DNA from 3 places in the Bartonella sp. HY761 genome. Region 1 is predicted to be linked to each of the others. Evidence: predicted binding sites of a transcription regulator. Region 1 holds the regulator's gene; each other region holds the start of a gene.

Region 1 (2,279 bases):
TTTATCAATTGCAGGGAAAAAATGGCGAGCTAACGCGCCTTGATAGTGTAGAATTGCCAGATGGTGACTTTACAGCGATAAGAATTGAAATAGATAAGCGCGGTGGAGGACTCGACTTAGATGCTTTACCCATGGAAATTGCACTTGCGCCTAACAATCTTGTTTTTTTAGCACGCGGCAAGTCGCCCTATGCCATACAAATTGGGAAAAGTCAGCAAAAGTCAATGGAGCTTGCATTTGCTGATCTAGTTCCGGGTGCTGTCGATATTGATGATCCGCGAATTAGCCGCGCAGTTTTAGCCGAACCATTGAAAAATATTTCTAAAGTGCCGGAAATAGAAAAGGTGGATCAATTTAACTGGCGGCAATTTATATTGTGGGCTGTTCTAATTTTAGGTGTTGGATTTTTGGTGCTAATCGCATTTCATCTATTGCGGCAATCAGAGCAAAATACACAATAGGTGCCAGAATAAACAATAGGTGGTGGGCCTTGATTGGAACAACGCCTATTTATTTTGAGAAAAATGGTATGAAAATATCATGAGAACAAGAAGGAGAGGCGCAAAGAAACACCTAAATAATTCCATCTTATTCTAATTGTTTGAGACGATTTTTAAGCAATGACTTACCCATTTGGTAACAATCTCTATCTTCAGTCCCCAATGCCAAATCCTTAATTAATCTAGTATAAACTATTACAAAGTTTATTTGCAGAGCATTAAAAGTTGCCAAACTCATTAACACTTTGAGTATTGCATCTTGGGTTGTTTTTATCGAATTGTTTTCCTGTCGACAAAAATTGGTGCATTATTAGAATTTTTACCTATTTTAAAAGAAAAATGAAGGCGTTCGCTTTAGTAACTGCGAAATAGCCCCACGAGCTTTCCTTGAATATTGACCCTATTAGCAGGAAAAATACGATTTTCATAAGCAGGGTTCGCGGCTTCAAGTTCAACAAAGCTTCCCTTAGGCTTATAGCGCTTTAAGGTTGCTTCTTCATCATCAACCAAGGCAACCACAATTTCGCCCGTTAGTGCCACGTCAGCCTTACGGATAATCACCGTATCGCCATCATGAATACCAGCTTCAATCATCGAATCGCCCTTAACTTCAAGAGCATAATGTTCCCCCTTACCAATCATATCAATTGGCATAGTAATGCTGCTTATTTGGTGCTGAATTGCCGATATGGGTACACCAGCTGCAATTCGTCCCATAACTGGAATGTCAACATTGCTATTAGCCGCGACAGGGCGATTAGCCGCAATTGTTTCATTACCAGCGACAGGAAATTTGGATTTTGCAAGCGAACTGGGCGAAGCCATATTAGTATCTTCCGCCATGCTTCCATAATTATATGAGGGGCGGTGGGGCATGTCAGGAAGTTTAATAATTTCCATTGCGCGGGCGCGGTTTGGTAGGCGGCGGATAAAACCACGCTCCTCCAAAGCGGTGATAAGTCGATGAATACCTGACTTAGATGCTAGTTCAAGTGCATCTTTCATTTCATCAAATGATGGTGGTATTCCTGTTTCTTCCAGTTTTTCATGGATGAACATCAACAATTCACGTTGTTTGCGCGTTAACATAATAGCCCCATAAGTCGAATCATTGGCACAAATAGTGAACATATCATATATGTTCCACTATTGTTCTGCAATAGGGGCAAATAATTTAAATTAAATTGGAATTTTTGTGTGGCATTACAATTTTATAATCTGGTTGGGTACTGTTTTTATTGGCTTATTAGATTTAATGCTTTTAAACAAAAATGCCGGCTATATAGCCGGCATTTTATCAAAAAATATTGCATGTCGAAGAATTAATCTTCTTCATTTTCAAACATTTGCACTGGTTGGCTTGGCATGATTGTTGAAATAGCATGCTTATAAACCAATTGCGAATGACCATCTCTGCGCAATAATACGCAGAAATTATCAAAGGAAGTGACAATACCGGTAAGCTTGACGCCATTTACCAAGAAAATTGTCAATGAAATTTTTTGCTTTCTTACGGCATTCAAAAATAAATCTTGAAGATGTTGCGCCCGTTCTGCCATTGTTTTTACCTTTTATTGCGAACCGCATAACTAATTATTTTTATTTCATAGCATGCCAACAGCAAGGGCTGTCAAGTTAAATTCAAAATTATTACAATATATTACCGAATATTTTGTTTTTGGGCTTATAATTGTAGGATTTTCGGTGCTGACGCTTCGGCTTGAGCAAAACTAGCATTGGGTCGTTTAGTGTTACTTTATGTTCAATTGGTTTAAACGG
Region 2 (2,279 bases), 1.1 Mb from region 1:
GATCACCAGCTTTAGCGATAACAGGACCGGAGGTTGAACGGAAATTAACCCCCAATTCTTTTGCCATGATTTGAGCAAGGGTGGTTTTACCAAGCCCGGGAGGACCAACAAATAAAACATGGTCTAATGCTTCATTGCGTACTTTTGCGGCTTCAATAAAAATTTTAAGATTAGCGCGTGCGGCTGCTTGGCCAACAAAATCATCAAGGGTTTGGGGTCGTAAACTTGTGTCGGTATCTTCCCCGCGCTTATCAGCTGCAATTAATCTATCGGGCTTTTCCATGTTTATTTACCTTGATAATTCTTTAAGCCCAAGCCGAATAAGAGTGGCAGATTCTGCTTCATCGCCAGCTTGCTTCAAGGCACTTGCTACGGCATTGGCGGCCTGTTCGCGTGAATAGCCAAGATTAGTAAGCGCAGAAACAGCATCGGAGACTGAAGAGGGGGCGTTTGCACTGCCAATATCTTCAAGCATGCCAAAATTTTCATTGCTAATGGTCGAAAAAGCAGGGGCCTTGCCTTGCAACTCCGTAATCATACGCTCTGCCACTTTTTTGCCAACGCCTGGTGCGCGTGAAATCATCGCAACATCACGCAAGGCAATGGCATTGGCAAGTTCGCCAGCACTCAAGGTTGCAATCACTGCAAGGGCAACTTTTGCACCAACGCCTTGCACATTTTGCAAAATTTTAAACCATTCTTGATCAAGCTTGGTGGTAAAGCCATAAAGACGGATAAAATCTTCACGTACATGGGTTTCAATAAAAAGTGTTACCGCTTCACCGATTGAACCTAAGGTCGCTAGCGTGCGGTTGGACAAAAATACGACATAGCCCACACCATGGACATCAAGAATGATATGATCATCGCCAATTTCGTCAATAATACCCTTGAGCTTACCAATCATATATTCACCTTTATGCACTTACCCGCATGCGGGCTTTTAATGACAATGTTTGGCGATTATGCGAATGACAAATAGCAATAGCCAAAGCATCTGCTGCATCGTTTGAATCAAAGGTTGCGCGTGGCATTAAAACCTTTACCATCATATGAATTTGTTGCTTTTCGCCATGACCAACGCCAATCACCGCCTTTTTAACAGCATTAGGCGCATATTCACTAACAGGCAAGCCATAAAGCGCAGGTACTAGCATGGCAATGCCCCGTGCTTGACCAAGTTTAAGGGTAGCGGTTGCATCCTTATTAACAAAAGTATGCTCAACCGCTGCTTCACTTGGCGCAAATTCGCGTAGTACCTTAAATAAACCATCATGCAATTGGCAAAGACGGGTAGCAAGATCACATTTATCATCTGATTTAACTGTGCCAGCACCAATGAAGCTAAGTTTATTGCCTTCGCTTTCAATTATACCCCAACCAGTATTGCGCAATCCTGGATCTATGCCAACAATTCGAATCATTTTTAACCTATGCCCTTATTTGATACTCTTTTAGCATGGTAATTGTAATAAGTGAACAAAAGGGAAACGAAAAAACAGTCACGCCAAAATAAGGACAATAAATGAAAGTGGTGAACAACGAATATCGATAAATTACAACAAAAATAAACCTATTTATCAGCTTGCTCTTCAAACCCTTGCTCTTCAAACCCTTGTGGGACATAAGCAACACGGGCGTAATTTTTGGTTACCAACTCCCTTGATAATTCTCGTCCTATCTGCCCTTTTTCATTGCAGGTGCGCCAAATTTCGTTGCGGCGAAAAAACATGCCATTGGTTTCACGAATAAAGGCATGGTTTTCTTCTATAACATGATAGCGGTAGGGTAGGTCATCTGAGCAACGCAATTCGCCTTCTAAACATTTTTCAGAAAACCATAAGCGAATTTGAAACGTATGGTTGGTATTATTTTTAAATTGGTAATCTCGGTAATTATAAAATACCGTTGCACCGCTACCAAAAGGTAACACACGTCCATCATCAGGAAAGGGATCATAAGAATGATGATAACGTTCGGTAACAGTGAGGGGAGAATGGATAACCAGCCAATGAATAAGGTTGGAAATTTGGCAAATGCCACCACCAATACCGGCACGCGGCTTACCAAAGGATATTTCCATACCTTCTAAAAATCCGCGTTTTTCAGTTGGTTTACCAACACGACGACAAAAGGAAAAGGTTTCCCCCGGTTTAATGATTAGACCATCAATTGTTTGAATAGCAATTTTTAAATTGGTTACCTTATTGCGTTGCAATTGCATATCGCTTTCACCAAGCTTTTTTAACAAAACCGATTGGTGTTTTTTGACGCGGTAG
Region 3 (2,279 bases), 350 kb from region 1:
CGCATCCAAAATAGCTTTGGGTAATAAAAGACCATAGGCAACCACTATCGCGGCATCCAAGTTTAAGGCCGCAAATTTTTGTTGCTCTTCTTGAGATTTCAAGCTTTTTGGCGTAAAGACCGGAAGCCCTAAAACTTCCGCGCGATTTTGTACGGGGGATGGCGTAAATTCAAGCCCACGGCGACCGGCTGGGCGCGGCGGTTGGCTATAAACTGCAACAATTTCATGGCCAGCTTTGACCAAAGCATCAAGAATCGTCACCGAAAAATCGGGTGTGCCCATAAAACATAGCCGCATTATAATACCTTTTCGCCCTGTTCTTTTGCCCGCTTTTTAAATTTCTTTACCACCATCTCGCGCTTGATACGTGATAAATGGTCGATAAAAAGCTTACCATCTAAATGGTCTATTTCATGTTGGACACAGGTGGCTAAAAGATCATCCGCAGCAATTTCTTGTGCCTTGCCATCAAGATCAATATAGGTAACGCGCACCATTTTTGGGCGTTCCACTTCGGCATAATAATCAGGAATGGAAAGGCAACCTTCTTCATAAGTATTACGCTCATCCGAGGACCAAATGACTTTAGGATTAAACATCACCATTGGTGCCTTAGGCTGGTCTTTATCAGCAACATCCATGACTAAAAGGCGTATAGGCTCAGCAATTTGTATAGCCGCAAGCCCAATGCCTGGCGCTGCATACATGGTTTCAAGCATATCATCAGCAAGTTGGCGTAACGCGTCATTAATGTTTTCAACTGGTTTTGATATTTCCCGCAAAATTGGATCGGGCAAAATAATAATCGGTTTTATAGACATGGCCTTCAGCTAACCAACTGCAAATAAGCAATTTTATATGTTTTAAAGTGAGCGCATTTGATTTTGCGTAAAACCAAATGAAAAAGATGAATAATTAAGTGCAATCCATATAGTCTGCCACTTAAATTTAAAAATGGACAGAATATAAAGTTTGGCGAATTTACCCCAACATGTTGCAAGTGTAAAGATTGAGCAGATATTAGCTGTTATCAAGTCTGTCAACAATAATTAAAATACTATGTTCATGTTTTGATCGATTTTTGTTTCTGTTTTATTTAATATTGTTACACAATTTGATTCGTATTTTACAATTTGAAAGACTGGTACTCCATGCCAATCAGCAATTTTTCCTCAAGTGAACTGGCGATGTTTGGGCTTGGCAGTGTGCTTATTGGTGTCATCATTATCGCAATTATCGTCTCTAGGCTTAATCTACGACAAAAATTAAGTATTGAGATTGAGGCCGATGAGCGCGCGCGCCATAATGATTATCATATCAATGCATTGCTGCAAGCCCAAGCGGAAATGCAAGGGCGCATGCAAACCATGGCGGAGTTGTTTGGAACACGCCAAGCCGAACTTAACCATGCAATTGGCGAACGTTTAGATGGTTTAAGTCAGCATTTAGGGCAGTCTATTGGTCAACAAACCCGCACAACCCATGAAAATCTGGTGCGTTTGCAAGAGCGGCTTGCGGTTATTGATCGTGCACAAAACAATATTCAAAGCCTTGCGGGGCAGGTTGTTGAATTGCAGTCGATTTTATCCAATAAACAAACACGCGGTGCTTTTGGTCAGGGGCGGATGGAAGCTATAATATCCGATGCATTACCGCCAACCAGTTATAAATTTCAAGCAACTTTATCTAATGGCACAAGGCCTGATTGCGTGATTTATTTGCCCAATGCTGCGCCTCATTTGGTTATTGATGCAAAGTTCCCGTTGGAAGCTTGGAATGCGATGCGTGAAGCAACAACCGATGAGCTTCGCCAAAGAGCCGAGCAACGTTTTCGCACTGATATGGATGTTCATATACGTGATATTTCGCAAAAATATCTCATTAGTGGCGAAACCCAAGACACAGCCTTTATGTTTGTGCCATCAGAATCAATCTTCGCAACCATTCATGAAAATTTTGAAAGCATTGTTGAAAAAGCCAATCGTGCTCGCGTTATTATTGTGTCGCCGTCATTATTATTGCTAGCCATTGATGTGGTGCAGCAAGTCTTAAAAGATGCGCGCATGCGTGAGCAGGCTCATTTAATACAGGCAGAGGTTTGGGCATTGATGCAAGATCTTAACCGCCTTGATGAACGGGTGCGCAAATTGCAAAGTCATTTTCAAATGGCCGAAAAAGATGTTGATGATATTCTTATTTCGTCATCAAAACTATTGCGGCGCGGTAGCCGCATTGAGGCTTTGGAACTGGGTGAAATAAAGCATAATAAACCGCCCGAT

The links. Region 1 encodes LexA, which represses DNA repair genes until DNA is damaged. Its sites were predicted from a motif close to TGTTCNNNNTGTGTTCNG; they were not measured.
Region 2: ruvC (crossover junction endodeoxyribonuclease RuvC) is a predicted target of LexA. The motif match lies at 1,476-1,493, and genes of this name have one in related genera.
Region 3: N6A79_RS09080 (DNA recombination protein RmuC) is a predicted target of LexA. The motif match lies at 1,072-1,089, and genes of this name have one in related genera.

Annotation. Positions count from the first base shown of each region.
Region 1 is NZ_CP104887.1:1,749,394-1,751,672, reverse strand. It holds gene N6A79_RS07535 (DUF3999 family protein) at 1-461, shown strand, start outside; gene lexA (transcriptional repressor LexA) at 855-1,589, opposite strand; gene hfq (RNA chaperone Hfq) at 1,823-2,059, opposite strand.
Region 2 is NZ_CP104887.1:652,093-654,371, forward strand. It holds gene ruvB (Holliday junction branch migration DNA helicase RuvB) at 1-283, opposite strand, end outside; gene ruvA (Holliday junction branch migration protein RuvA) at 290-907, opposite strand; gene ruvC (crossover junction endodeoxyribonuclease RuvC) at 918-1,424, opposite strand; gene N6A79_RS02645 (VanW family protein) at 1,574-2,279, opposite strand, start outside.
Region 3 is NZ_CP104887.1:2,098,977-2,101,255, reverse strand. It holds gene fmt (methionyl-tRNA formyltransferase) at 1-297, opposite strand, end outside; gene def (peptide deformylase) at 297-821, opposite strand; gene N6A79_RS09080 (DNA recombination protein RmuC) at 1,152-2,279, shown strand, end outside.